DNA from 3 places in the Streptomyces sp. NPDC043680 genome. Region 3 is predicted to be linked to each of the others. Evidence: riboswitches for the same ligand, from Rfam matches in the RefSeq annotation. Region 3 holds a riboswitch; each other region holds the start of a gene.

Region 1 (9,711 bases), on a different contig from region 3:
GCGGCAGTTGGTGGCGAGGCGCAAGTACGTCTTCCTCTGCACCAACGCGATGCTGCTCCGCAAGAAGATCGAGAAGTTCACCCCGTCCCCGTACTTCGCCTTCGCCGTCCACATCGACGGGTTGCGCGAGCGGCACGACGAGTCGGTGGCCAAGGAAGGCGTCTTCGACGAGGCGGTCGCCGCCATCAAGGAGGCGAAGAGGCGCGGTTTCCGCGTGACCACCAACTCCACCTTCTTCAACACGGACACCCCGCAGACCATCATCGAGGTGCTCAACTACCTCAACGACGACCTGAAGGTCGACGAAATGATGATCTCGCCCGCCTATGCCTACGAGAAGGCCCCCGACCAGGAGCACTTCCTGGGCGTCGAACAGACCCGCGAACTCTTCAGGAAGGCCTTCGCGGGCGGAAACCGGCGGCGCTGGCGGCTCAACCACTCCCCGCTCTTCCTGGACTTCCTGGAAGGCAAGGTCGATTTCCCCTGCACCGCCTGGGCCATTCCGAATTACTCCCTCTTCGGCTGGCAGCGCCCCTGCTATCTGATGAGCGACGGCTACGTGCCGACGTACCGGGAACTGATCGAGGAAACCGACTGGAGCAAGTACGGCCGCGGAAAGGACCCGCGGTGCGCGAATTGCATGGCGCACTGCGGTTACGAGCCGACCGCCGTCCTCGCCACCATGGGCTCGCTCAAGGAGTCCCTGCGCGCGGCCCGGGAGACGATCGCCGCCAACCGGGACGCGTCGGCATGAGCACCGGCCACGCGGGGGCGGGCGGCCGGGGCACGGGCTTCGACCTCGGCGCCCTGCTGGCCGAGCGCGGCGCCGAACGCTACGAGCTGCACACGCGCCACCTCAACCACCAGCTGCCCCGCATGCTGCACACCATCGGCTTCGACAAGGTCTACGAGCGGGCCGAGGGCGCCCACTTCTGGGACGCCGAGGGCAACGACTACCTCGACATGCTCGCGGGATTCGGGGTGATGGGCCTGGGCCGCCACCACCCGGTCGTCCGCCAGGCCCTGCACGACGTCCTCGACGCCCAGCTCGCCGACCTCACCCGCTTCGACTGCCAGCCGCTGCCCGGACTGCTGGCCGAGAAGCTCCTCTCGTACAGCCCCCACCTGGACCGGGTCTTCTTCGGCAACAGCGGCACCGAGGCGGTGGAGACGGCCCTGAAGTTCGCCCGGTACGCCACCGGGCGGCCCAGGATCCTCTACTGCGACCACGCCTTCCACGGGCTCACCACCGGCTCGCTCTCCGTCAACGGCGAGGCCGGCTTCCGGGACGGCTTCGCACCGCTGCTGCCCGACACCGGGATCCCGCTCGGCGACCTGGCCGCCCTGGAGCGGGAGCTGGGGCGCGGCGACGTCGCCGCCCTCGTGGTCGAGCCGATCCAGGGCAAGGGCGTCCTCGCCGCCCCGCCCGGTTTCCTGTCCGGCGCCCAGGAACTGCTGCACCGGCACAAGGCGCTGCTGATCGCGGACGAGGTGCAGACCGGCCTCGGACGGACCGGTGACTTCTACGCCTACCAGCACGAGCCGGGCGTGGAACCGGACCTGGTCTGCGTGGCGAAGGCGCTGTCGGGCGGCTACGTGCCGGTCGGTGCGACCCTGGGCAAGGACTGGATCTTCAAGAAGGTCTACTCGTCCATGGACCGGGTCCTGGTGCACTCCGCCAGCTTCGGTTCCAACGCCCAGGCGATGGCGGCCGGACTGGCGGTGCTCTCCGTCATGGAGGACGAGGCGGTGGTCGCCCGGGCCCGCGCGACGGGAGACCTGCTGCGCGGCCGCCTCGCGGCGCTGGTGGGCGAGTACGAGCTGCTGCACGAGGTGCGGGGGCGCGGCCTGATGATCGGCATCGAGTTCGGCCGCCCGCACTCGCTGGGCCTGCGCAGCCGGTGGACCATGCTCCAGGCAGCCCGGAAGGGGCTCTTCGCGCAGATGGTGGTGGTGCCGCTGCTCCAGAAGCACCGGATCCTCACCCAGGTCTCGGGCGACCACTTGGAGGTCATCAAGCTGATCCCGCCGCTGATCATCGACGAGGCGGACGTCGACCGCTTCGTCACCGCCTTCCGCGCGGTGATGGACGAGGCGCACGAGGGCGGCGGACTGATGTGGGACTTCGGCAGGACGCTGGTGAAGCAGGCCGTCGGCAACCGCTGACGGCCGGCCGGGCCGTGGGGGAGGGGAGGGCGGTCAGACCGCCTTGGCGCGGCGGATCACGGCCACCGTGTGGGCGACGGCCTCGGTCATGGCCGTGCGCCGGCGCTCGGCCTCCTCCGGGGGGAGCTCGTCGGCGTACTCGCCGCTGAAGGTGAGCGCGAGCCTCCCGCGGTCGTCCTCGCCGATGTCGTTGTCGACGGTCCACACCGCCCCGTCGTCGGCGCGGTGGAAGGCCACCCGCCGGCCGTCGCCAACCGGGCAACTGCCGTATTCATTCCGCCGGTTCGCCGCCGCCGTCGGGGCCGCCCGCCGACCCTGCGAGTCGGCCCTGTCCGTCGGCCCTGCCCTTGCGATGTGCGGGGCGGGGCCGACGGGTGCCGGACGACGCGGCCTAGTCGAGCAGGTGCTCGCGCAGGCGGGTCAGCGTCGCGGGCGTGAGTCGGAGGCCTTCGGCCAGATAGCGGTCGAGGCCGCCCCAGTGATCGTCGATGGTGTCGAAGGCGGCGGTGAGGTACTCCGCACGGGCCTCGAAGAGCGGGGTGATCAGTTCCACCACCTCGGGGGAGTGGACCTCGGACGGCTCGCCCGTGCGGCGCATCCGGTAGCGGCGGTGCGGGGCGTTCGACTCCAGGTAGTCCGCGGTGATGGCCTCCCGCTCGACGCCCAGCGCGAGCAGGGTGACGGCGATCGACAGCCCCGCCCGGTCCTTCCCGGCCGCGCAGTGCATGAGGGCCGGGACGCTCGCGTCGGCGAGGGCGTGCACGACCCGGCTGTGCTCGCCGGTGCGGTTCCTGACCATCGAGCGGTACGAGGCGGACATCCGGGCGGCGCCCTTCCCGTCGCCGAGGAGGGCGCGGAGCTGGTCGAGACCGCCCTCGCGGACCATCGTCCAGAACTCCCGCCCGTCGGCCGGATCGGACAGAGGGATGTTGACGTTGCGGACGCCCGGCAGCTCGACGTCGAGGCCCTCCAGGGCGTGGTCCGCGTCGTTGCGGAAGTCGAAGATGGTGTGCAGGCCCAGCGAGGCGAGGAATTCCGTGTCCTTTTCGGTGGCATGTGCCAGATGTCCGCTTCGGAACAGTCGTCCCGGCTTGATCCTGCGCCCGTCGGTGGTCGGCAGGCCGCCCACGTCGCGGAAGTTGCGCACTCCGACCAGCTCCGGTTCCACCGGTGGGGTGTGGGGTATCTGCTGGGTCACGGAAGTCTCCTCCGTATCGTCGCGGATGTCCGAATTTGGACCACTTGGACGCAACTTGCCTGTACAGAAGGGTAGATCGCGTCCCCGCCCGTGAGCCAGATCATACGGTGACCGTGCGTGCCTGATCGCGGTTCTCGAATTGCCCTGTGGGAAGGGTTGTTGCCGCCGCGGAATGGACACAGGGTGACCGGAATTCCGCCGATCGCCCACTGCCGGGAAACTGATGGGTAATTCATGGCTTGTTCCGTACGGTCCGGCTGGATTACGTTCGCCCCGATCCGGATGGACCGCCGAATCCTGCCGCCATCCGGGAACCGCACCCGACTATTCACGCGCGCGGCAGGAGCGGGGGAACCAGGTAAGCCGCTGCTCCGGATCTTTCTCCCGGACAGCTCGGGGTGAAGCCGTACAGGTGCTGTTCCTGTCCGGCCGGACATCTCCAGTCCGAACCCGACAGCTCACCTCGCAGGCGACGGAGAGGAATTCGCCATGCCTGCAAAGGGTAAGCACCGCCGTCCCAAGTCCCGCTCCCTCGCGCGTGGTTTCGCCGTTGCCGGCACCGGCGGCGCGGCCCTCGCCCTGCCGCTGATGGGTGCCGCCGGCGCCCAGGCGGCCGGCGCCCCGGCCGCGGCCCCCGTCACCGCTCCCGTGCAGGCCCCCCAGGCTCCGGCCGCGCTCCAGGCCGCTCCCGCCGCCGCTCCGAGCGTCTACACCGTGGTGCCCGGCGACTACCTCTCCAAGATCGCCGCGGAGCGCCACCTCGCGGGCGGCTGGCAGCAGCTGTACGCCGACAACCGCGAGGCCGTCGGGGCCGACCCGTCCCTGATCCACCCCGGCCTCAAGCTGACCCTCGGCGCCGAGGCCGCGGCCGCCCCGCACGCCCCCGCCCGCAAGCAGGCCCCGGTCCAGAGCCAGGCACCGGCCGAGAAGCAGGCCCCGGCCGAGAAGCAGGCCCCGGCGCCCAAGGCGAAGGCCCCGGCTCCCCAGGCCGCGGCCGAGGCCGCGCCGGCACCCGCCGCGAAGAGCCGGACGGTCACCGCCGCCGGCTTCGTCGCCCCGGTCGGCGGTGGCGGGATCTCCACCCAGTACAAGACGCCCGGCGCCATGTGGTCCAGCGGCTACCACACCGGCGTCGACTTCATCGCGAGCTCCGGCACCTCCGTCAAGGCGGTCGGCGCCGGCACCGTGGTCTCCGCCGGATGGGGCGGCGCGTACGGCAACGAGGTCGTCATCCGGCACGAGGACGGCAAGTACTCCCAGTACGGCCACCTGTCACAGCTCTCCGTCTCGGTCGGCCAGAGCGTGGCCGCCGGGCAGCAGATCGGCCTCTCCGGCTCCACCGGCAACTCGACCGGCCCGCACCTGCACTTCGAGATCCGCACCGGCCCGTCCTACGGCTCGGACGTCGACCCGCTGGCCTACCTCCGCTCCAAGGGCGTGAGCATCTGAAACCTCCCGCCGCCGCGGGGGCGTCCAGACCCGCGTGAGGCCGGGGCCCGAGGGGGGTCCCGGCCTCACGCGCTGTTATCCCGTACCCACCTCGTGGTATAGATCACGGTCCGTCAACCCCTGCCTACGGTGGCGTAGGTCACGCGCCGGGGTGAAGGATAAGGCCTCGTGGCAGCGACGACGACGACACTCAAGACCATCGGCTCGTACGCGGCGATCGGGGACAGCTTCACCGAGGGCGTGGGGGATCCGGGACCCGGGGGGAGCTTCGTCGGCTGGGCGGACCGGCTGGCCGTCCTCCTGGCCGATCAGCGCGAGGAGCACGACTTCCGGTACGCGAACCTGGCCGTACGAGGGCGCCTCCTCGACCAGATCGTGGCCGAACAGGTGCCCAGGGCCAAGGAACTCGCCCCGGACCTGGTGAGTTTCTGCGCGGGGGGCAACGACATCATCCGACCCGGCAGCGACCCGGACGCCGTGGCGGAGCGCTTCGAGGCGGCCGTCGCCGACCTGACCGGAGCCGTCGGACTGGTCATGATCACCACGGGCTTCGACACCCGGGGCGTGCCGGTCCTCAAGCACCTGCGGGGCAAGGTGGCGACGTACAGCGCGCACGTGCGCGCCATCGCCGACCGGTACGGGTGCCCGGTGCTCGACCTCTGGTCGCTGAAGTCCGTCCAGGACCGGCGGGCCTGGGACGACGACCGGCTGCACCTCTCGCCCGAGGGGCACACCCGGGTCGCGCTGCGCGCCGCCCAGGTGCTGGGGCTGGAGGTGCCGGCGGACCCCGACCAGCCGTGGCCGCCGCAACAGCCGCGCGGCTCGGTGGACGTGACCCGGGACAACATCCTCTGGGCGCGCGAGCACCTGGTCCCGTGGATCGGCCGGCGGCTGCGCGGGGAGTCCTCCGGGGACCACGTGGAGGCGAAGCGCCCGGATCTGCTGCCGCTGTAGGCGCAGCCGCAGGTGCCGGTGGTCGCGGGTGCGGCGGGGGGAGCCGGAGGGAAGGGAGCGGGGAGCGGAATCCTTCGGGGCCGGTGTGCGTTGGGAAGTGCGTGGACCGGCGCACGGTCCGCGCCCGCCCCTTCCGCCCCATCCTCCCAGGAGGCGCTTTGACCGGCTCCCGTCCCCTGCGTCCACGGTTGCGCGCCCTGCGGCCCGAATCCTTCGGCGCGGATCCGTCCGGTGCACGGCTGGAGCGGATCCAGCGTTCGCCGAACTTCGCCGACGGCGTCTTCCAGAACCCGCTCGGGGCCCGGACCAGGCCCTCCGGCTCGATGCGCGAGTTCGCGAAGATCTACTTCGACAAGGAGCACCGGATCCGGCGCAACCCCGGCGCCCCGGTCCCGGTCTACCCGACCACGCTCGCCGAGCTGGCGAAGCCACCGGTCAGCGGACTGCGCCTGACCTGGATGGGGCATTCCAGCGTGCTCGCGGAGATCGACGGGCGGCGCGTGCTGTTCGACCCGGTCTGGGGCGAGCGGTGCTCCCCCTTCCCCTTCGCCGGGCCCAAGCGGCTGCACCCCGTACCGGTGCCGCTGGCCTCGCTGGGGCCGGTCGACGCCGTGGTGATCTCCCACGACCACTACGACCACCTCGACCTGCCGACGATCAAGGAGCTGGTCGGGACGGACACGGTCTTCGTGGTCCCGCTGGGCGTCGGGGCGCACCTGGAGCGCTGGGGCGTCTCCGAGGACCGGATGCGCGAGCTCGACTGGAACGAGAGCACCGACGTCGCCGGCCTGTCCCTGACGGCCACCCCCGCGCGCCACTTCTGCGGGCGCGGACTGCGCAACCAGCAGCACACCCTCTGGGCCTCCTGGGTGGTCGCGGGCGACGAGCACCGCATCTACCACAGCGGTGACACCGGCTACTTCCCCGGCTTCGCCGAGATCGGCGCCGCGCACGGCCCCTTCGACGCCACGATGATCCAGATCGGGGCGTACTCGGAGTACTGGCCGGACATCCACATGACGCCCGAGGAGGGCATGCGCGCCCACCTCGACCTCCAGGGCGGTATCCCGCACGGCACGATGCTGCCGATCCACTGGGGCACCTTCAACCTGGCCCCCCACCCGTGGGAGGAGCCCGGCGAGGGCACCCTGGCGGCGGCGGAGGCAGCCGGGGCGGCGGTCGCGCTGCCGATCCCGGGCCGGCCCTTCGAGCCGGGGGACACGGCCGCGCTGCCGACCGACCCGTGGTGGCGTCCCTTCGCGACCCCCGCGCCGCCCGCCCCCGTCGCGGCGCCCCGGCCGGCCACGACCGGCCGCCCGCCGGTGACGGCCCACGGGGAACCGGAGACCGTCGGGTCCTGACGGGGCAGGGTCGGCCGGCTCGCCCGCCGGGGCGCCTTGTGACTGGCCGCCCGAGGGCCCCGGCGGCGTGCTGGTCAGTCCGGACGGTCGTGGAGTCGCGCCGTGACGGCCCGGCCCCGGTCGCGTTCGAGGTGGCGGTGCCGGCGGGTGGCCTGCTCCAAGCGGCCCACCGGTGGCCTGGAACAATGGGACGGAAGCCGCCGGCGGTACAGGAGCCGGCCGTGAGCCGCCACCGGCCGAGGCTTCACCGACCGACCATCGCTTCGCTCTTCGGCCGCCTGGCCCGGCACTCGTGAGTGCCGGGCCAGGCGGCTGCCACAAGGAGACCCTTGCACCGCCTCGGAGTTCTGGCCCGCGCTGCTGCAGTCCTGGCGGCGGGAGCCGCCCCGTTCCTCGGATGGACACCGGTTTCGGCCGCACCGGCGACGCCTGTGGTCCGCGTGATGCCTCTCGGTGACTCGATCACCTACGGCCAGGGCAGTTCGAAGGAAGGCGGCTACCGGCTGCCGCTCCAGGAGATCGCCGCCCAGCAGTCCCGCTACTCCCTCGACTTCGTCGGCTCCCTCTCCCACGGACCGATGCCGGATGCCGAGCACGAGGGGCACGCGGGCTACACCATCGAGCGCATCCGCCTCGGCGTGAACCGCTGGCTTGAGGCGGCCGACCCCGACGTCGTACTCCTGCACATCGGGATCAACGATCTCAACCAGGGCGCGGACCCCGGCCAGGCCGCAAACCGGGCCACTGTCCTCGTGAACCAGATCTTCGCCGCCCGGCCCGGGGTCACCGTCATCATGCAGGGCCTGATCCCGTCCACCCCCGGATGGGCCTATCAGGACCTCTCCCGGCCGGTCGCCCAGTACAACCAGCGGATGAAGCAGCTGGAGGCCGCCGAACAGGGTGCGGGCAAGCACTTCACGTTCGTCGACGCACCCGCGCTGACGGCGCCGAACCGCGCGGACAGCACGCACCCCGCGCAGATGGCCGACGGCCTGCACCCGAACGACGCCGGATACGCCAGGCTGGCGCAGCCCTTCGCCGCTTCCCTGGACCAGGCCTACTCCTTGCACTGGTTCACCGGCGGTCCGGCCAGGCCGGAGGCACCGCGGCTCAAGGAGACGGTGCACCTGCAGCGGATCGCCGCGAACGGGGACCTGTTCAGTGCCGAAGGCGACTTCACCGTCGGCCAGTGGAGCGGCTGGAGCAGCCGGGGCGCCTTCACGGCCAAGGAGTTGGCCAGCGCGGGCACCGGTCCGGTCAACCGGGTCTTCGCACTCGGCAGCGATGACAAGGTCTACGAGAACGACAGTGACCGCACGACGGGCACCTGGTCCGGCTGGTTCACCCCCGCCATCGACGGCACGAACTCCCGTACGTTCACCGCCCTGTCGGCCTCCTCCTACGGAGACACCGTCCACCTCGTGGCCATCGGTACCGACGGACGCCTCTACAACACCGACGGGGACTTCGCCGCCGGCAGGTGGAACGGCTGGACCGACCACGGCGGCACCGGCCTCAAGCGCGTCACCAGCGCCACCACCACCGACCGGGTCAACCACATCTTCGCCACCGACGCCGGCAACCAGATCATCGAGCTGACCGCCGACTACGCCGCGGGCGCCTGGGGAGCCTGGACCGTCGCGGGCCCCGTCGGCGGCTTCAAGGCCCTCGACATCACCGCCTCGGCCAGTGACACCACCGTCCACCTCGGCGCCATCAGCCTCGGCGGCCGGTATCACAACACCGACGGCGACTACGCCGCCGGCAGCTGGAACGGCTGGAGCGACATGGGCGGCGACGGCCTGAAGCGGCTCACCAGCGCCGCCGCGAACGGCGTCAACCACGTCTTCGCCGTCACCGGCGACAACCGGATCATCGAGCGCGACGGCAACTACAACAGCGGCACGTGGAACGGCTGGGCCGAACCCGCGGGCGGCGGCGAGACCATCGCCGCCACCGCAAGCTTCACCAGCTGACGACACCCGCTTCGGGGTGGCCGTCGGTGGGGCGGCGCATCGGGCGGAGCGGGGCCGGTGCGCGCTCCCCGGCGGATTCGGGCTTCCGTACGAGCGCTCCACCGGGAGCGGGAAGACGCCCGGTGAAGTTCCCCAACTCGCCGCCGGGGGCGGGAGCGTGCGGTCTAGCGTGGGTATCCGGTGATCAACACCGTGATCCACACCGGGCCCCGGAACCGCTGGGGGCCCGGGCCCCACGTAGAGGACGCCGATGTCCGGACTCCGCGCCGCCCGCCACGCCCCGTCGAGACACGCCGTCACCGGTCCCGGCCGGCAGATACGGCCTCAGCTGGTCCGTGCCGCCGTACTGCCCACCCTCGCAGCGGGCCTCAGCGGCGCGGCCGCGGTCATCTTCACCCTGCAGCTCGGTGGCGGCGCGGGCGAGCGCGACGCCCGTCTCTGGCCGGTGCTCACCGGGTGCGGGCTGCTCGTCCTCGGCGCCCTGGCCGCGGCCCTGCTCGGCGCCCAGCGCTCCGCCAAGGCCGTCCGCGACCGCTGCGAGGCCCTGCGCCGCTCCAGCGTGCGCGGCCGTCAGGAACTGCGCACCGCCGCCGAGCGGTTGGAGCGG
Region 2 (9,711 bases), on a different contig from region 3:
TGGCCCGAGGCACGGACAACGCCCACTCCGACCCCGGGGCTCACCCAGGACGGAGTCCGGGGGAGTGCCCCGGGAACTTCTCCGGCCGCCGACGCGCTTGCATACAGTGGCAGGTCTGACAGAAATCTCTGCATCGCGATCGAAGGGACCACATGCCCATGGGTCACACGGCCACCGCCCAGGCCGGCTCCGGCGGCCTGACAGCGACCGAGCACCGGCTGGCCAACGGCCTGCGCGTGGTGCTCTCCGAGGATCACCTGACCCCGGTCGCCGCAGTCTGCCTCTGGTACGACGTCGGCTCGCGCCACGAAGTCAAGGGGCGGACCGGTCTGGCTCACCTCTTCGAGCATCTGATGTTCCAGGGCTCGGCGAGCGTACCGGGCAACGGGCACTTCGAGCTGATCCAGGGGGCCGGCGGTTCCCTGAACGGCACGACCAGCTTCGAGCGCACCAACTACTTCGAGACCATGCCGGCCCACCAGCTGGAGCTCGCGCTCTGGCTGGAGGCGGACCGCATGGGCTCGCTGCTGGCCGCCCTGGACGACGAGTCCATGGAGAACCAGCGCGACGTGGTCAAGAACGAGCGCCGCCAGCGGTACGACAACGTCCCGTACGGAACGGCCTTCGAGAAGCTGACCGCCCTCGCCTACCCCGAGGGCCACCCGTACCACCACACGCCGATCGGCTCGATGGCCGACCTGGACGCGGCGTCCCTGGAGGACGCCCGCACCTTCTTCCGTACGTACTACGCGCCCAACAACGCGGTGCTGTCGGTGGTCGGCGACATCGACCCCCAGCAGACGCTCGCCTGGATCGAGAAGTACTTCGGCACCATCCCCGGCCACGACGGCAAGCAGCCGCCGCGCGACGGCACGCTGCCGGAGATCATGGGCCGCGAGCTGCGGGAGGAAATCACCGAGGAGGTCCCGGCCCGCGCGCTGATGGCCGCCTACCGGCTCCCGCACGACGGCACCCGCGAGTGCGACGCCGCGGACGTCGCGCTGACCATCCTCGGCGGCGGGGAGTCCTCCCGGCTGCACAACCGCCTGGTACGCCGCGACCAGAGCGCCGTGGCGGCGGGGTTCGGCATGCTGCGGCTCGCCGGCGCCCCCTCGCTGGGCTGGCTGGACGTGAAGACCTCCAGCGGGGTCGAGGTGCCCGCCATCGAGGCGGCCGTCGACGAGGAGCTCGCGCGGTTCGCCGCCGAGGGCCCGACGGCCGAGGAGATGGAGCGCGCCCAGGCGCAGCTGGAGCGGGAGTGGCTGGACCGGCTGAGCACTGTGGCCGGCCGCGCCGACGAACTGTGCCGCTTCGCGGTGCTGTTCGGCGACCCGCAGCTCGCCCTGACCGCCGTCCAGCGCGTCCTCGACATCACCCCCGAGGAGGTGCAGGCCGTGGCCGCGGCCCGACTGCGCCCCGACAACCGCGCGGTGCTGGTGTACGAGCCGCTCGCGGCCGATGCGGCCGGCGGCTCCGCGGCGACCGAGACCGAGACCGAGAACGAGGGGGCGGAGCAGTGAGCGACACCGCAGCCGTCACGATGACCTTCCACCCGCAGCCGCAGGCCGGGCAGCCCAAGCCGTGGGCCTTCCCGGCCCCCGAGCGCGGCGCGCTGCCGAGCGGCCTGACGGTGCTGCGCTGCCACCGGCCCGGCCAGAAGGTGATCGCGGTCGAGGTCAACCTCGCCGCCCCGCTGGACGCCGAGCCGCAGGGCCTGGACGGGGTGGCGACCATCATGGCCCGCGCGCTGTCCGAGGGCACCGACAAGCACTCCGCCGAGGAGTTCGCGGCCGAGCTGGAGCGCTGCGGCGCCACGCTCGACGCCCATGCCGACCACCCCGGCCTGCGCCTCTCGCTGGAGGTCCCGGCCTCCCGGCTGCCGAAGGCGCTCGGGCTGCTCGCCGATGCCCTGCGCGCGCCGGCTTTCGCCGACAGCGAGGTCGACCGGCTGGTGCGCAACCGGCTCGACGAGATCCCGCACGAGCTGGCCAACCCGCAGCGCCGCGCCGCCAAGGAGCTGTCCCGGCAGCTCTTCCCGGCCTCCCTGCGGATGTCGCGGCCCCGCCAGGGCACCGAGGAGACGGTCGCGCGGATCGACTCCGCGGCCGTACGCGCCTTCTACGAGGCCCACGTACGCCCCGCCACCGCCACCGCGGTGGTCGTCGGCGACCTGACCGGAATCGACCTGGACGCCGTCCTCGCCGACACGCTGGGCGCCTGGACCGGCAACACCGCGGCCCCGCACCCGGTGCCCCCGGTTACCGCCGACGACACCGGCCGCGTGATCATCGTGGACCGGCCCGGCGCGGTCCAGACGCAGCTGCTCATCGGCCGGATCGGGCCGGACCGCCACGACCGGGTCTGGGCGGCGCAGGTGCTCGGCACGTACTGCCTGGGCGGCACCCTCACCTCGCGCCTGGACAAGGTGCTGCGCGAGGAGAAGGGCTACACCTACGGCGTGCGCGCCTTCGGCCAGGTGTTGCGCTCCACCGCCGACGGCAAGGGCGCCTCGATGCTCGCCATCAGCGGCTCGGTGGACACGCCCAACACCGGCCCGGCGCTGGACGACCTCTGGAAGGTGCTGCGCACCCTCGCCGAGGGCGGCCTCACCGACGCCGAACGGGACGTGGCCGTACAGAACTTGGTGGGGGTGGCCCCGCTGAAGTTCGAGACGGCGGCGGCCGTCGCGGGCACCCTGGCCGACCAGGTCGAGCAGGAGCTTCCGGACGACTACCAGGCGCAGTTGTACGCCCAGCTGGCCGAAACCGGCACGGTGGAGGCGACTTCGGCGGTCCTGGCGGCCTTCCCGGTGGACCGCCTGGTCACGGTGCTGGTCGGTGATGCGGCGCAGATCGAGGAGCCGGTGCGCGCCCTCGGGATCGGCGAGGTGACCGTCGTCGGCAACTGACCGATACGTCCAGGGCTCCGGCGGGCTTGTCCGCCGGAGCCCTTTTTGTCTGTTTGGCGGAGAGCGGGCTCGTATGGGCTGTGGCGTACGCAACAAAAGAGCGCGTCTGTTTGGCGATTGACTGATGATCCGCCTAGCGTCGGGCGTGCTGTCCGTCAGTTGTACGCGCCGCACCCGCGGCACCGGGCAGCGATCGCCGAGTCCCCGTCAGGCGCGAGCCTGGGGAGCCGGGGACCCACAAGCGTCCCTGGGGTGAATCGGACCGCCTCGCCAGAGGGGGCCCGTAGGAGACCTTCCTGCTCCGAACCCGTCAGCTAACCCGGTAGGCGAGAAGGAAGGAAAGGATCAGCCCCTTCATGGCGTTTGGCAGTCGTGCCGCCGGTAAGCACCGTGGTTCCAGCCGTCTGAGCCGCAAGACCGCCGGTTACGCCGGCATCGCCGCCCTCGCCACCACCGGTGTCGTGGGCTCCCTGGCCGGACCGGCGTTCGCCGCCTCGGACAAGGCCCCCTCGATGGAGGACACCGGCCTGAACGCCGTGGTCACCGCCGAGGACCTCGCGGGCGAGATCGAGGCCCAGGCCGAGGCGCAGCAGAACGCGGCCGATGCCGCCGCCGCCAAGGCGAAGGCCGAGGCCGACGCCAAGGCCCGCGCCGCCGAGGCCAAGCAGAAGGCCGAGGAGAAGGCCAAGGCGGAGCGCGAGGCCGCGGAGCGTGCGGCCCGCGAGGAGGAGCGCAAGCGCCTCAACACCTTCGTCTCCCCGCTCGACGAGTCGTACGTCAGCACCCAGTACCACGCGGGTGGCGGCATGTGGTCCTCCGGCAGCCACACCGGCATCGACTTCCACGCGGCCTCCGGCACCTCGGTGCACGCGGTGGGCTTCGGCACCGTGGTCGAGGCCGGCTGGGGCGGCGCCTACGGCAACAACGTCGTCATCAAGCACAACGACGGCACGTACACCCAGTACGGCCACATGTCCTCGCTGAGCGTCTCCGTCGGCGAGCAGGTCACCCCGGGCCAGCAGATCGGCCTGTCGGGCTCCACCGGCAACTCCAGCGGTCCGCACCTGCACTTCGAGGCCCGTACCGGCGCCAAGTACGGCTCGGACATCGACCCGGTCGCCTACCTGCGCCAGCACGGCGTCGACGTCTGACGGACGGGCCGGGCCTGCAACGCCCGCCTGCCGCGCACCACATCCTTTCGCAGACCCCGGCTCACCGAGCCGGGGTCTGCGCGTTGTGGCCATAAATATCCGTGGAATTTCTGTCCGTGCTCGGAAAATATCGCGTGTTGCAATAGAGTCGCACTGCGGCCCACAAGGTCGCGCCAAAATGACGTCGGCAGTCGGAAATAGGCGGAGGTCCGGTCTTGCGTATTCCTGCGCACGCGGTATGCACAGCGATCCGCGACGACATCGTCTCCGGGGTGTTCGAGCCGGGCGGCAGACTGACCGAGGAGGTCCTGGCCCGCCGCTACGGGGTCTCCCGCGTCCCGGTCCGCGAAGCGCTGCGCACTCTGGAGTCGGAGGGCTTCGTCACCACCCGGCGGCACGCCGGCGCGTGCGTCGCCGAGCCGACCGAGCAGGAGGCCGCCGACCTGCTGGAGGTGCGGATGCTGCTGGAACCGCTCGCGGCCGCCCGCGCGGCCCGCCGTCGCACGGAGGCTCATCTCAAGGTGCTGCGCGGTCTGGTGCGGCTGGGTCAGGAGCGGGCCAGGCGGGGCCAGGGGGAGGACCTGCGGGCCCTCGGAGGCTGGTTCCACGAGACGCTGGCCCAGGCCTCGGGCAGCCCCGGGCTGATCGCGCTGCTCACCCAGATGCGGCACAAGATCGCCTGGATGTACGCCGTCCAGGCCCCGGCGCGGCCGGTGGAGTCCTGGGCGGAGCACGGGGCGATCGTCGACGCGGTCGCGCGCGGAGACGCGGAACGGGCCCGCGCGCTGACGGCGGTCCACGCCGACCGGGCGGCGGGGGCGCACCGGCTGCGGGTGAGGACTTCGCAACCTGTCGTAAACATGGCGAGCGGCCCCCATTAACAAAGCCCGGATAAAAAGGACGGATATCCGGGCGAGGGATATGCGGGCTGCGGATATTCGGGTGACGCATATCCCGCGGATGCGTATGAGCGGGTCGGATTATGGGCGGGACGGAAATGCGCGCGCCCGCGTCCGTACGCCTTTTCGCCGGGCGGCCGGCGCGGCGCCCCTGCGCACCACCCGGGCAAGCGGAATCCCCGAGGGCGGAACAGGACGAAGCCGCGGCCACCGCACACCGGTGGCCGCGGCTTCGCCGCACGCGGACGCGAACCCGAAGGGGCCGGGGTCAGACGGTTTCCGGGAGCTCCTCAAGGCCCTCGGCGACCAGCTTGGCGAGGCGGTCCAGCGCCGCCTCGGCACCCTCGGCGTCGGACGCGAGGACGATCTCCTCGCCACCCTGGGCGCCCAGGCCCAGCACCGCGAGCATGGACGCGGCGTTGACGGGGTTCCCGTCGGCCTTCGCGATGGTCACCGGGACCCCGGAAGCGGTCGTCGCGCGGACGAAGATCGAGGCGGGACGAGCGTGCAGGCCCTCGGCCCAGCCGACGTTGACGCGGCGCTCTGCCATGGTGATGCCCTTCAGGTTCTAGCGGTTGTCTAGACCAGTCTCTCACGACGCCCCGAATGCTCCGACCGACCTTCGGCCCCTTTCGTCCGCCGTTCGATGCTCCCCAGCTTGCACCGATTTATCCTGGCTTGCCTCATGCGCCGCGCAGGAGCAGTTGGGCCGGCGCCGGCCTTAGGATCACCGCATGACCACCGCGTCGGATCCTTCGTACCCGGCCCACTGGGAGGCCGACGTCGTCCTGCGCGACGGCGGCACCGCCCGGATCAGGCCCATCACCACCGAGGACGCCGCCCGGTTGGTCAGCTTCTACGAGCAGGTCTCGGACGAGTCGAAGTACTACCGGTTCTTCGCCCCCTACCCGCGGCTCTCCGACCGGGACGTGCACCGCTTCACGCACCACGACTACGTGGACCGGGTCGGCCTCGCGGCGACCGTCGGCGAGGAGTTCATCGGCACCGTCCGCTACGACCGCATCGGCCCCGACGGCCGGCCCGCCTCCCTGCCCGCCGACGAAGCCGAGGTCGCGTTCCTGGTCCAGGACGCCCACCAGGGCCGCGGGGTCGCCTCGGCGCTCCTCGAACACATCGGCGCGGTGGCCCGGGAGCGGGGCATCCGCCGGTTCGCCGCCGAGGTGCTGCCCGCCAACACCAAGATGATCAAGGTGTTCACGGATGCGGGCTACCAGCAGAAGCGCAGCTTCGAGGACGGCTCCGTCCACCTCACCCTCGACCTCGAACCCACCGAGGAGTCCCTCGCCGTCCAGCGGGCCCGCGAACAGCGCGCCGAGGCCCGCTCGGTGCAGCGGCTGCTGACCCCCCGCTCGGTGGCGGTGATCGGAGTCAGCCGCTCCGGCGGCGGCATGGGCGCGGCGGCGCTGCGCAACCTCCGGGACAGCGGCTTCCACGGCCACCTCTACGCCGTGAACGAGGCCGTCACCACCGACCTGCTGGAGGGCGTGCGGGCCTACCGGGCCCTCGCCCAGGTCGACGCCCCGGTCGACCTCGCCGTGATCGCCGTGCCCGCCGAGCGGGTCCCGGAGGCGGTGGCGGCCTGCGGGGAGCACGGGGTGCAGGGGCTGGTGGTGCTGTCCGCCGGATACGGGGAGAGCGGCCCGGCCGGACTCGACCGGCAGCGCGAACTGGTGCGCCAGGTGCGCTCGTACGGGATGCGGCTGATCGGCCCCAACGCCTTTGGTGTGATCAACACCGCGCCGGACGTGGGGCTCAACGCCTCGCTGGCCCCGGCCCCGGCGCCGCTGCGCGGCCGGATCGGGCTGTTCACCCAGTCCGGGGCGATCGGTATCTCGCTGCTCTCGGCGCTGCTCCGGCGCGGCGAGGGCCTCTCGTCGTTCGTTTCGGCGGGCAACCGGGCGGACGTCTCCGGCAACGACATCCTCCAGTTCTGGTACGACGACGAGGCCACGGACGTGGCGCTGATGTACCTCGAAACCCTGGGCAACCCGCGGAAGTTCACGCGGCTCGCCCGCCGGACGGCGGCCGTCAAGCCCGTGGTCGTCGCCAAGGGGGGCCGCCACACCCCGGCGGGGCACGTGGTGCCCGGGACCAGGCTCGCGGAGACCACCGTCTCGGCGCTGCTGCGGCAGGCGGGCGTGATCCGGGTCGACACGGTGACCGAGCTCGTGGACGTCGGACTGCTGCTGGCCTCGCAGCCGCTGCCGGCCGGGCCGCGCGTGGCGATCCTCGGGAACTCCGAGTCGCTCGGCGTCCTCACCTACGACGCCTGCCTCACGCAGGGGCTGCGGCCGGGTACCCCGCTGGACCTGACGACGGCGGCCGGTCCGGCCGAGTTCCGGGCGGCCCTGGCCGCCGCGCTGGCCTCGGACACCAACGACGCGGTCATCGTCACGGCGATCCCGTCCGTCAGCGAGCGCCCCCTGGTGGACGACCTGGCCGGTGCGCTGCGTGAAGCGGTGGCTGAGCACCCCGGGAAGCCGGTGGCGGTGGTCCACGTGGAACTCGCCGACCTCGCGGACGCCCTCTCCCCGGCAGGAGGCTTCGCCGCCACCCCGCCCGGGGACGAAGCCGGGACCGGGGCCGGGGCCGTGCCCGGGACCGGGGACCCCCGGTCCGAAGCGGCGCCCCGGCCCCGCGCGGCGGATGCGGTGCGCCTGCCCGCCTACCCGGCAGCCGAGCGGGCCGTACGGGCCGTGGCCGAAGCGGTGCGGTACGGGCAGTGGCGGCAGGCCAACGCCCACGCCGGCCAGGTGCCCGCGTACGAGGACATCGACGAGGCCGGAGCCGCGGCCCAGCTCGCCGGGCTGCTGGCCGACCTCGGGCCGGGCGGTGACCCCGGTGCCGGTGCCGGTACCGGCACCGGGGCCGACCCCGGCGCCCTCACCCTCGGCGAGGCCGACGCCGCCGAGCTGCTCGCGCGGTACGGCATCCGCGTGCTGCCCACCCTGCCCGCTCCCACCGCCGACGCCGCGGTGCGGGCCGCCGAGACCCTCGGCTACCCCGTCGCGCTCAAGACCACCGCCCCGCACCTGCGCCACCGCGCGGACCTGGGCGGCGTACGCCTGGACCTGACGACCGAGGCGGAGCTGCGCCGCTCGTACGACGAACTGACCGACCTGCTCGGCACGCCCGCCGAGCTGCTCCCCGTCGTCCAGGCCATGGTGCCCCGCGGGGTCGACACCGTCGTGCGGTCCGTCATCGACCCCGCCGCGGGCGCCGTCCTCTCCTTCGGGCTCGCCGGGGTCGCCTCCGAGCTGCTCGGCGACACCGCACACCGGCTCGTCCCGGCCACCGACCGGGACGTCGCCGGACTGATCCGGTCCATCCGGACCGCTCCCCTCCTCTTCGGCTGGCGCGGGAGCGAGCCCGTGGACACCCCGGCCCTGGAGGAGCTCCTCCTGCGCCTGTCCCGGCTCGTGGACGATCACCCGGAGGTCGTCGGCGTGACCTTGGAACCGGTCGTCGTCGCGACCGAGGGGCTGTCCGTCCTCAGCGCCACCGTGCGCATCGCCCACCCCCCTGCCCGCACCGACCTCGGTCCCCGGATACTCCCCAGCTACTGAGGGCGGCCGGGGCGCCCGCCCAGGGCCTTAGGATGGACCCCATGGCGAAATCCGGTACGACGACCCAGGGGCTGCGCACGGCGATCGAGCGCAGCGGCTACTACCCGGCCCTCGTGGCCGAGGCCGTGGAGGCCGCGGTGGGCGGCGAGCCGATCTCGTCGTACCTGGTCCACCAGGAAACGACCTTCGACTCGAACGAGGTCCGCCGGCACGTCACGGTCCTCGTCCTGACCGGCAACCGCTTCATCGTGAGCCACACCGACGAGCAGGCCGCCGACGCCGGGTCCCCGTCCCCGTACGCGACCACCTCCACCGAGTCGGTCAAGCTCGCCAGCATCTCCTCGGTGGTGCTCAGCCGCGTCGTCGCCAACCCCGAGTCGTACACCCCCGGCACCCTGCCCCGCGAGGTCGTCCTGACCATCGGCTGGGGCGCGGTCTCCCGGATCGACCTGGAGCCCGCCGCCTGCGGCGACCCGAACTGCGACTCCGACCACGGCTACACCGGAAACTCCACCGCCGACGACCTCAGCCTGCGCGTCAGCGAGGCCGGCGACGGCCCGGAGGCGGTCCGCCAGACCCTCCTCTTCGCGCAGGCACTCTCCGAGGCGACGGCGGCAACCGCCGCCGGCCCCCGCTGATGGCCTACTCCGCAGCGCAGGACTGGCAGGAGCCGGAGCTCCTGGAGCCCGCGGGCGCCCCGGTGCCCGAGTACGGAGCCGGCTCGCTCGCCGATCTGCTGCCGACGCTGGTGGCCGGTCAGGGCGTCCCCGGGTTCAGCGCCGCCATCGCCGAGCTGACCCCGGCCGACCGCAACTGCGTGTTCCTCGTCGACGGCATGGGCTGGGAGCAGATCAAGGCCCACCCGGACGAGGCCCCGTACCTGACCTCCCTGCTCGGCAGTTCGCGCGGCGGCACCGGCCGCCCGCTCACCGCCGGGTTCCCGGCGACCACCGCGACCTCCCTGGCCTCGGTCGGCACCGGCCTCGCGCCCTCGCGGCACGGCCTGCCCGGCTACGCGGTCCGCAACCCGGCCACCGGCGAGCTGATGAACCAGCTCCGCTGGCAGCCGTGGACCCCGCCGGCGCCCTGGCAGCCCTACCCGACCGTCTTCCAGCAGGCCGACGCGGCCGGTGTGGCCACCGCCCAGGTGTCCTCGCCCGCCTTCC
Region 3 (9,711 bases):
GCGACCGTGGTCACCGAGCCCGCCAGGCCCACCAGCGTGCGGGCCTCGCGCAGTGGCACCGTCTGCTCGGCCAGGTCCAGGGCCGCCTCGATGTCGGCCCGTATGGCGGCGATCTGCTCCGCGCTCGGCGGGTCGCTCACCGCCCCGTCCACCACCAGGTGGCGCTCGGTCATCCGTACGCAGCCCATGTCCACGGAGCGGGCCGCCCGTACGTGCTCCTCACCGACCACGAACTCGGTCGAGCCGCCGCCGATGTCCACCACCAGGAACGGCTTGTCCATGTGGACGGCGCCCGTCAGCTCCTTGGTGGCGCCGACGAAGGAGAACTCCGCCTCCTGGTCACCGGAGATCACCTCGGGCTCGACGCCCAGGATGTCCAGCACCCCCCGGACGAACTCGTCCCGATTCTCGGCGTCGCGGGAGGCGGAGGTGGCCACGAAGCGCAGCCGCTCGGCGCCGAGCTCCTTGATGACCGCCGCGTAGTCGCGGCAGGCCGCGAAGGTGCGCTCCAGGGCCTCGGGGGCCAGCCGGCCCGTCTTGTCCACGCCCTGGCCGAGGCGGACGATCGTCATCCGCCGGTCCAGCTCGACCAGCTCGCCGGTCGCCGTGTCGCAGTCCGCGACGAGCAGGCGGATGGAGTTCGTACCGCAGTCGATGCCCGCGACCCGGGTCACGCGCCCGCCTCCGTCCCGGCCGTCCGCGCCTCGTCCTGCGCGCCCTCGGTCCTTTCCGCGCACGGGGTGACGCAGGCGCCCTTGGCCCACCACTCCGGCAGCATGGCCAGGGCCTCGTCGCCGAACGGGTTCACCCCGGGACCGGCGGCCAGCGAGTGGCCCACCAGCACGTGCAGGCACTTCACCCGGTCCGGCATCCCGCCGGCGCTCGGGAAGCCCTGGAGCACCTCGACGGCGTCACGGCGCCGGATGTAGTCCTCGTGCGCGGCGCGGTAGGCCGCGGCGAGCTCGGGGTCCTCGGCGAGCCGGGCCTGCATCTCCTTCATCACGCCGTTGGCCTCCAGCGTGCCGATCGCGGAGGCCGCGCGCGGACACGTCAGGTAGTACAGCGTGGGGAAGGGCGTGCCGTCGGGCAGCCGCGGGGCGGTCTCCACCACGTCCGGCTGGCCGCACGGGCAGCGGTGGGCGATGGCGCGCAGCCCGCGCGGCGGGCGGCCGAGCTGCTGCTCGAACGCCTCGATGTCCGCGTCGGTCGGCTCGGTCCGGTCGGTCTGGGGCGGGGGCGTCTGCATGCCGGAGGAAGTCTCTTCGTTCTCGTGGATGGGTGCTGGTACTGCTCGCTGGTACTGCTGGCCTGGTACTGCCGGCCTGGTACTGCCGGCCTGGTACTGCTGCCTGGTACGGCCCGGACGGCTCGCCGCCGCTCAGTCTCCGGGGCGGTCCGCCTTGTCGACGCCGTCCCAGACGTTCGAGTACCAGGGCCGGTCGGATCCGGCCTGTCCGTTGCGGTGCCGCTCGGCGGCCTCGGCCCCGGGGTCGGTCATGATGTAGCTGATCTCGCCCGGGCGGACGAAGTGCAGGTGTTTGCGCGCCTGCTGCTCCGCGTACGCGTTGTCCTGCCAGCGGGCCTTCTCGTCGCGGAGGCGTTCGAGGCGCCGGCTCGCCGCTTCGGCCGCCCGCCGCTGCTCCGCGATCTCCGAGCGCTGGGAGACGTACTGGCGCATCGGATACGCGAGGGCCACGACCAGCGTACAGAGGACGAGCACCAGGAGCGCGGCCCGGCCGGTCAGCCGGCTGCGGCGGACCTGACGGCGGCTCTGCGAGCGGTAGACGTGCGCGGCGGTCCGCTCGCCGAGCTGCTTGAGCCTGGTCGCGGTGGAGAAGGTGGAGAACCGATCCCGGTTCCCGGCCATGGTCCCGCCTCCCCTGTGCACGCACTACGCAATACGTCCCCGCACACGGTACGGGACCGAGTGCGGGGACGTACGGAGGCGAGGGCGCAATTAGCCCTTGAAGCGCGGGAACGCGCTGCGGCCCGCGTACACGGCGGCGTCGTCGAGGATCTCCTCGATGCGCAGCAGCTGGTTGTACTTGGCGACGCGGTCCGAGCGGGCCGGGGCGCCGGTCTTGATCTGGCCGCAGTTCACGGCGACGGCGAGGTCGGCGATGGTGACGTCCTCGGTCTCGCCGGAGCGGTGCGACATCATGCACTTGAAGCCGTTGCGCTGGGCCATCTCGACGGCGTCGAGGGTCTCGGTCAGCGAACCGATCTGGTTCACCTTCACGAGCAGGGCGTTCGCGGAGCCCTCCTCGATACCGCGGGCCAGGCGCTCCGGGTTGGTGACGAACAGGTCGTCGCCGACGATCTGGACCTTGGAGCCGAGGCGGTCGGTGACGGTCTTCCAGCCGGCCCAGTCGTCCTCGAACAGCGGGTCCTCGATGGAGACGAGCGGGTACGCCGCGACGAGCTCCTCGTAGTACTCGGTCATCTCGGCGGCCGAGCGGGACTGGCCCTCGAACTCGTACTTGCCGTCCTTGTAGAACTCGGACGCGGCGACGTCGAGCGCCAGCGCGATGTCCTTGCCCGGGGTGTAGCCGGCCTGCTTGATGGCCTCGACGATGAGGTCGAGCGCGGCGCGGTTGGACTCCAGGTTCGGGGCGAAGCCGCCCTCGTCGCCCAGGCCGGTGGAGAGGCCCTTGGTGTGGAGGACCTTCTTGAGGGTGTGGTAGACCTCCGCGCCCCAGCGCAGCGCCTCGGAGAAGGACTCCGCGCCGATCGGGGCGATCATGAACTCCTGGATGTCCACGTTGGAGTCGGCGTGCGACCCACCGTTGAGGATGTTCATCATCGGAACGGGCAGCAGGTGCGCGTTCGGGCCGCCGAGGTAGCGGAAGAGGGGGAGGTCGGAGGCCTCGGACGCGGCGTGCGCGACGGCGAGGGAGACGCCGAGGATGGCGTTGGCGCCGAGCGAGCCCTTGTTGTCGGTGGCGTCCAGGTCGAACATGGCCTGGTCGATCAGACGCTGCTCGGTGGCGTCGTAGCCGACGAGCTCCGGGCCGATCTGCTCGATGACCGCGAGGACGGCCTTCTCGACACCCTTGCCCATGTAGCGGTTGGGGTCACCGTCGCGGAGCTCGATGGCCTCGAAGGCACCGGTGGAGGCACCGGACGGAACTGCAGCACGGCCGGTGCTGCCATCGTCGAGGCCCACCTCGACCTCGACCGTGGGGTTGCCTCGGGAGTCCAGGATTTCCCGGGCTACGACGACGTCGATGGACGGCACGAGCATCTCCTTCTGGGATGTGACGCTGGATGTGCGGTGGCGGGAGGCCGTGGGACGGCCCTGCCGACTAGAGCCTAACCGGCTCCGGGCACTGGGCCGCCCGACCGCCCGGCTCCTGGGACGAAAAAGGGCCCGAATACCCCGCTTCCGGGACATAGGGACCCTGATCACGGCCTTGATCACGGCCTTGATCACGACCCGCACGTGCCGCCGCCCGGCGCGTGCGGAGACGCGCCGGGCGGCGGGGAGTGCGTGCGGGGGTCAGCTGAGCTTCAGCTTCTGCCCCGGGAAGATCAGGTCGGCGTCCTTGACCGTGTCCTTGTTCAGCTCGAAGACCTTCTCCCAGCCGCCCTTGACGCCGTTGGCCTCGGCGATGGTGCTGAGGGTGTCGCCGGTCTTGACCTCGTACGAGCCGGTGCCGACCGGAGCGGCGGCCGGGGCCTCGGAGCGCTCGGAGCGGGTGGTCGGCGCCTCGGCGCGCTTCGGCTCGGTCTTCTTCGGCTGCGTCTTCTTCGGCTGCGTCTTCTGGGGCTGGGTCTTCTGCTCCGTCTTCTTCGGGGTGTCGGTCCCACCACCGGTGTAGGAGGAGTTCGACAGGCCGACGCCGCAGGACGGCCAAGCGCCCTTGCCCTGACCCTTGAGGACCTTCTCGGCGATGGCTATCTGCTGCGCCTTGGAGGCCTGGTTGGCCTGCGCGGCGTATGCCTTGCCGCCGTACGCGGCCCAGGTGGAGGACGAGAACTGCAGGCCGCCGTAGTAGCCGTTGCCCGTGTTGATGGCCCAGTTGCCGCCGGACTCGCACTGCGCGACGCGGTCCCACTCGGAGGCGGTCGCGGCGCTGGCCGAGCCGGCCGCCATCAGGGGTGCCGCGACGGCGACGCCGGTGACGCCGGCGAGCGTGACGATGCGTGCGGCCTTGGAGGCGCGGCGGTGCTTGCCCTTGCCGGAAAGCAGCATGGAGTTCTCCTCACCGACGCCTACGAGGTGAGCTGTCGGGTTCGGGCCGATGTTGCCCGGCCGCGCGACTGGCGCGCGGCTTCACCCCAAGCCGTTCCCTGACCATCTCTCAATGGCCGGGCCCGGCACCTACCTTGGGTCCCCCGCTCCTGCCTTCGGCGCTTGACGCGACGACTGTTCCCCCCGTCCGCCGGCAGGATTCGGCGATGCGGTCGAAGGGGCCCGCGATGGCGGGCGGTTCAGAAGGTAGACAGGTCCCTCCCCGATGTTCAACGCGCGACATCGGGGAGAAACGGCCCCTACTTGCGCTCCTCTTACGGGTGTTTGCGCAGGTGAGGACGGGGTTTGCGGAAGACGCAGGGCGTGACACGCCAGTTGACCGGAAGAGACACATGTCTCACTTGCCGATAACCGACATTCAGCACCTTCCGGGCGCCCGAACTGCCCATATTGCTAACTTAGATCCAGATTCTGGCCGGGCTTGATCAGGTTGGCGTCCTCGCCGATGACCTGCTCATTGGCCTGGTAGAGCGCGCTCCACCCGCCCTTGACTCCCTTGGCATCCGCGATGGTCGCCAGGCTGTCGCCCGACTTGACCGTGTACGTGGGCTCCGACGCAGCATCAGGAGCGGCCGGGGTCTCCTGCGCGGGGGCACCACGGTGCTTGCCGGTGGCGGAGGCATCCCCGGCGCCCGCCGGGTCGGTGGAGGCGCCCGGGGCGCCGGGCGCCGCAGGGGCGCTCGGGTCGGCCGGGGCGGGCAGCGTGGGGCTCGCCGGGTCGGTCGGGGGCGCAGGGCTCGTCGGGTCGGACGGCAGCGTCGGGGCCGTCGGCGCGGGGACCACAGGGCTCGTCGTCGGGTCGCCCGGGAACACAGGGATCGTGGTGGGGTCGTCCGGCGCCGGCATGACGGGCAGTCCGCTGGAGGGCGCGAGCGGCGCCGCGGGGAGCGTGAACGAGGGGTCCGGGGTCGGGGTCGGTGCCCCGAAGTCCGTGGCGGGCGCGCCGGAACCGCCGGCCGGGACGGCGTCGTCCGGGCGGGAGGGCGTGGGGGCGATCGGCCCGTGGGTGCCGGGCGTACCCGGGTCCACCGCGGCGGCGGGCGACTGCTGGGTCAGCCCGGCCCCGGCGGCGCACAGCTGCCAGGCTTCGGGGCCCTGGGAGGCCAGCACCCGTTCGGCGACGGCGATCTGCTGGGAACGGCTGGCGAGGTCGGGCCGCGCGGCGTAGGTGAGGCCGCCCGCGTTGTTCCACTGCTCCTGGGTGAACTGGAGTCCGCCGTAGGCACCGCTGCCGGAGTCGGCGCTCCAGGAGCCGCCGCTCTCGCACTCTGCGACCTTGTCCCACGTGGAGGCGTCCGCCGCGCTCGCGCCGGTGGCGGCGAGCAGGGGCAGGGCCAACGCGGAGCCGGTGACTCCGGCGGTGACGACAATCGCGGGTACCTGGCGGGGGCGTCTGTGGCGGCCGTTCCCGGAACGCATGAGCTGCACCTTTCGCATAACGGCTGGGTAACGGCAGAACCTAGCGGCCTTCTCACGATTGTCACAAGTTCGGTCGGAAACTGACTCGCGGTCAGGTGGCGTTCACTCGTTCCTGGCTGTGAAGCGGACGGGAAGAGTGCGCAGGCCACGCATGATCAGTCCGCCGCGCCAGCGCAGCTCCGTTGGCGGAACGGCGAGTTCCAGATCTGGCAGACGCGTGAGCAAAGTCGCAAGCGCGGTCTGTCCTTCGAGTCGCGCGAGCGGAGCCCCCAGGCAGTAGTGGATGCCGTGCCCGTAGCCGAGGTGCTGGTTGTCACTCCGGGAGAGGTCCAGGGTGTCCGGATCGGCGAACCGCTCGGGGTCCCGGTCGGCGGCCGCGAGGACGACCAGCACCGGGTCGCCGGCCGCGATCTCCTGCCCGCCGAGGGTCAGCGGCTCGGTGGCGAAGCGCCAGGTGGCCAGCTCCACGGGGCCGTCGTAGCGCAGCAGCTCCTCCACACCGGTCTCCAGCAGGGACCGCTCCCCGGCGGCGAGCGAGGCCTGCAGCCGCGTGCGCTGGTCCGGGTTCATGAAAAGGGCATGCAACCCGTTTCCGATCAGATTGACGGTGGTTTCGAACCCGGCGAAGAGGAGGATGAAGGCCATGGCGGTGGCCTCGGCCTCGGTCAGGTGGTCGCCGTGGTCGCTCGCCCGGATCAGGTCCGAGATGAGGTCATGGCCCAGATCGTCCCTTTTGCGGTGGATGAGTTCGCCGAGGTAGGTGCGCATCTGCTTCACGGAGCGGGCGACCCCGCCGCGCGGCCCGCCGCCGTGGCGGATCATCATCCCGGCCCAGTCGCGGAAGTCGTCCTGGTCCTCGCGGGGGACGCCGAGCATCTCGCAGATGGCGTAGATGGGCAGCGGGAAGGCGAACTCGTGGATCAGGTCCGCCTCGCCCCTGCCGTCCGCACCTGCCTTGTCCACGATCCGGTCGATGAGGTGGTCGGTGAGCTCCTGCACGCGCGGCGTGAACTCGGCGACGCGGCGCGGGGTGAACGCCTTCGACACCAGCCGCCGCAGCCGGGTGTGGTCCGGCGGGTCGATGTTGAGCAGATGCGTCATCAGCTCCGCCTTGCGCTCCCCCGGGATCCCGGTCTTGCCCTTGGCGTGCGCCGGCTCCGCGTGGTGCACCGGGTTCTTGCTGAGCCGCTGGTCGGCCAGGGCCTGGCGGGCATCGGCGTACCGGGTGACCAGCCAGGCCTCGACCCCGCTGGGGAGCTTGGTGCGGTGCACCGGGGAGTGCTCGCGCAGCCAGGCGTACGCGGGGTAGGGGTCGGTCGCGAACTCCCAGTCGAACAGGGTGGGGCCCTGGGGAGGAGTGCGGTCTTCGGAGGCTGCTGCGGAGGCTGCGGAGTTCGGCTCGTGCACGCCCCGACGGTATCCCGCGCCGCCCGGGCCCTACGCCGTGAGGCCCTCGGCGGCGCGGATCGCGGCGCGGTAGGTCCGGGCCGCCGCGCGCAGCGCCGTCTCCGGGTCGACGCCCTCGGCCTCCGCCCGCGCCGCCAGGGCCAGCAGCTCGTAGCCGATGCCCTCGCCGCGGGGCAGCTCCACGGGCAACCCGCCCGCGCGGACCCGGCCGGCGAGCTTGGCGGCGAGCGCCAGGCCCGGCTGGCCCAGCGGGATCCCGTCGGTGACGGACTCCCGCTGCTTCTCGACGGCCTTGGTGCGCTGCCAGTGCGCACGGACGTCGTCCGCGGTCAGCGCCTCGGCGTCCCCGAAGACGTGCGGATGGCGGTGGATCAGCTTCTCGACGAGGCTCCCGGCCACGTCGTCGATGGAGAACGGCTCCTGCGGGTCCTCCTGGGCGATGCGCGCGTGGAAGACCACCTGGAGCAGCACGTCCCCGAGCTCCTCGCGCAGTTCCTCGCGGTCGCCGGCCTCGATGGCCTCCACCAGTTCGTACGCCTCCTCCATGGCGTACTTCACGAGCCCCTCGTGGGTCTGGGCCGAGGTCCAGGGGCACTCCCGGCGAACCCGGTCCATCACCTGGACCAGGTCGAGGAGGCGGGCGCCGGGCAGGTCGTAGGACCCGGGCAGCAGTTCCAGGTCGGGCATGGCGACCCGGCCGGAGCCGGCGAGCCGGGCCAGTCCGTCGGTGAGCCGCCGGTCGCCCTCGCCGCTCGGCAGGACCACGACGGTGCGCCCGCCGGCGCAGGCCTCGACCAGGCCCTGCGCATCGGGGCTCTCCTGCTCGACGCCGATGCCCGCCTCGCGCAGGTACGGCAGCTGCGGGTGGTCGGGATCGGCGCACAGCACCCGGTCCGCGGCGTGCAGGGTCTGCCAGGCCGGCCAGGACAGCAGGCCGGGGGCGACCCGGTGGCTGGTGGTCAGCAGGACGATGCGGCCGGTGGGCTCGGCGGGTTCGGAGGGGGCGTCGTGGTTCACCCTCCGAACCTACCTCCGCGGCGGCGGCTCAGGCTCCGGCGGGGGGCTGCTCGGGCCGGGTCCGCTGGACGATCCAGGGGGTGTCCTGGTCGCCGAGCACGATCTGCTGCGGGTCCCAGACGCCGTAGCGCGGGTTGACCTCGATGTGCAGCGCCTTCGCGGCGGCCGCGAGCTGCACGACGGCCTTGTCCTGGCTGCCGTAGTGGTCGAACAGCTTGTCGCGCAGCAGCTTGAAGCGGGCGTCCGCGTCGAGCTGGCCGGGCGCGAGGCTGGCCTGCTGGAGGGCGGCCTGCTCCAGCCTGCCGGTGTCGCCCGCCTGCTCCAGCTGGGCCTTGCGGAAGTCGCCGACCTCCTTGTCGCTGATGCTCACGCCGGCGTCCTTCGCGGCGCGCTCCAGGACCTCGGTCTGGATCATCTTGTTGAGCTTGATCCGCTCCAGGCCCGGCGTGGACTGGATGAGCTGGGCGGCGGCCGCCCCGGAACGGTTCTGCGCGGCGCGGACGTCGTTGACCTGTGCCTGGAGTGCGGCAGTGGTGATCCGCTCGCCGCCGACGACGGCCGCGGTGCCGGGGCGGGCCTGGCCCGAGCAGGCGGACAGCAGGGGAGCCGCCACGAGCAGGGCGGCGGAGACGGAGAGCGCTGTGCGACGGTGCAAAGGAGCCTCCAGGGCCGGGAGATTGTGCGTCGGTGCACAAGGGCCGTGCGGTGATCGATGGTATGCAGTCAGGGTGATCCGAGCCACTGGTTCGACCAACGATTCCGGGGGTGTCGGGGTACGCGGGTGTTGGTGTCCGCGCCATCCCGCGGCCACCCCTCGGTCCACCGGTGCTGCCAGGGTCGGCCCACCATGTCGACACCGCACCGCTCGCCGCGCCGCCGGAGCCTGTCGGGCTCGGCGCTCGCCGCCCTGACCACGGTGGTGGCCGTGTGCGCCGGGGACGCCGTCGCCCGCGTCTTCCCGTACGGACACCGCCACCGCAGCATCAACGACCTCGGCAACCAGTTCGTCCCCTTCCACGCCCACCTGTGGGACCTCCTGCACGGGCGCGCGCGGGGCGGGCTGCTGCTCAACTGGCAGTCCGCGGCTCCTCCCCGCTGGTCTTCGACGCGCCCGAGCCGGGCCGCTGGGAGCTGTCCTGCCTGGACGGGGCCCGGCTGGCGGCGGCGGTCGCCACCCTGCGGTCCACCGCACCGACCGGCCTGCGGGTCGGCTCCTCGGGCATCCGGGCCACCGTCCCGGCCGGCACGCGGGGCACGGCGGTCCTGTCGGCCCCGGCCATCGCCGGCTGGACCTGCAACGGCCGCCCGGCCACGTCCCACCTGGGCCTGGTCTCCACTCCCCTGACCCCGGCACGACCACGATCACCTGCACCTTCCGCCCCCCCGGGCCTCCTCCCGGGCACGGCCCTCGCGGCGGCCGCCCTGCTGCTCCTGGCCGTGCGGGTACGGCGCTCGCGCCGACGCGGCGGGGGCGCCCGAGCCGGCAGGGGTCAGCGGACCTGGCCGAGCCACTGGAGGGTGCGGCGGACCTCCGTGGAGAAGGGGTGGGCCGGGCCGTGGACGCGGTCCGCGTCGAAGAGGAGGCGGGCCAGGGTGTCGTGGGCCGCCGGGCG

What was found. A riboswitch is a leader RNA that binds a small molecule or an ion and turns the genes downstream of it on or off. The one in region 3 is predicted to bind cyclic di-AMP.
Region 1: another riboswitch for cyclic di-AMP. It lies ahead of AC0666_RS18335 (LysM peptidoglycan-binding domain-containing M23 family metallopeptidase); the one in region 3 lies ahead of AC0666_RS30680 (transglycosylase family protein).
Region 2: another riboswitch for cyclic di-AMP. It lies ahead of AC0666_RS17505 (M23 family metallopeptidase); the one in region 3 lies ahead of AC0666_RS30680 (transglycosylase family protein).

What each region holds. Positions count from the first base shown of each region.
Region 1 is NZ_JBWKCE010000008.1:63,057-72,767, reverse strand. It holds gene hpnH (adenosyl-hopene transferase HpnH) at 1-754, shown strand, start outside; gene AC0666_RS18350 (aspartate aminotransferase family protein) at 751-2,166, shown strand; gene AC0666_RS18345 (hypothetical protein) at 2,200-2,403, opposite strand; gene AC0666_RS18340 (tyrosine-protein phosphatase) at 2,558-3,364, opposite strand; cyclic di-AMP (ydaO/yuaA leader) riboswitch at 3,676-3,851, shown strand; gene AC0666_RS18335 (LysM peptidoglycan-binding domain-containing M23 family metallopeptidase) at 3,854-4,813, shown strand; gene AC0666_RS18330 (SGNH/GDSL hydrolase family protein) at 4,982-5,767, shown strand; gene AC0666_RS18325 (MBL fold metallo-hydrolase) at 5,926-7,128, shown strand; gene AC0666_RS18320 (GDSL-type esterase/lipase family protein) at 7,572-9,104, shown strand; gene AC0666_RS18315 (sensor histidine kinase) at 9,355-9,711, shown strand, end outside.
Region 2 is NZ_JBWKCE010000007.1:196,560-206,270, reverse strand. It holds gene AC0666_RS17515 (M16 family metallopeptidase) at 159-1,520, shown strand; gene AC0666_RS17510 (M16 family metallopeptidase) at 1,541-2,908, shown strand; cyclic di-AMP (ydaO/yuaA leader) riboswitch at 3,093-3,251, shown strand; gene AC0666_RS17505 (M23 family metallopeptidase) at 3,265-4,059, shown strand; gene AC0666_RS17500 (GntR family transcriptional regulator) at 4,275-4,940, shown strand; gene AC0666_RS17495 (HPr family phosphocarrier protein) at 5,227-5,508, opposite strand; gene AC0666_RS17490 (bifunctional acetate--CoA ligase family protein/GNAT family N-acetyltransferase) at 5,693-8,545, shown strand; gene AC0666_RS17485 (DUF5998 family protein) at 8,587-9,183, shown strand; gene AC0666_RS17480 (alkaline phosphatase family protein) at 9,183-9,711, shown strand, end outside.
Region 3 is NZ_JBWKCE010000024.1:13,319-23,029, reverse strand. It holds gene AC0666_RS30700 (Ppx/GppA phosphatase family protein) at 1-674, opposite strand, end outside; gene AC0666_RS30695 (DUF501 domain-containing protein) at 671-1,246, opposite strand; gene AC0666_RS30690 (FtsB family cell division protein) at 1,379-1,867, opposite strand; gene eno (phosphopyruvate hydratase) at 1,958-3,244, opposite strand; gene AC0666_RS30680 (transglycosylase family protein) at 3,500-4,195, opposite strand; cyclic di-AMP (ydaO/yuaA leader) riboswitch at 4,198-4,366, opposite strand; gene AC0666_RS30675 (LysM peptidoglycan-binding domain-containing protein) at 4,649-5,674, opposite strand; gene AC0666_RS30670 (cytochrome P450 family protein) at 5,777-7,081, opposite strand; gene AC0666_RS30665 (nucleoside triphosphate pyrophosphohydrolase) at 7,112-8,098, opposite strand; gene AC0666_RS30660 (SurA N-terminal domain-containing protein) at 8,127-8,753, opposite strand; partial or broken gene AC0666_RS30655 (hypothetical protein) at 8,946-9,179, shown strand; gene AC0666_RS30650 (serine/threonine-protein kinase) at 9,589-9,711, opposite strand, start outside.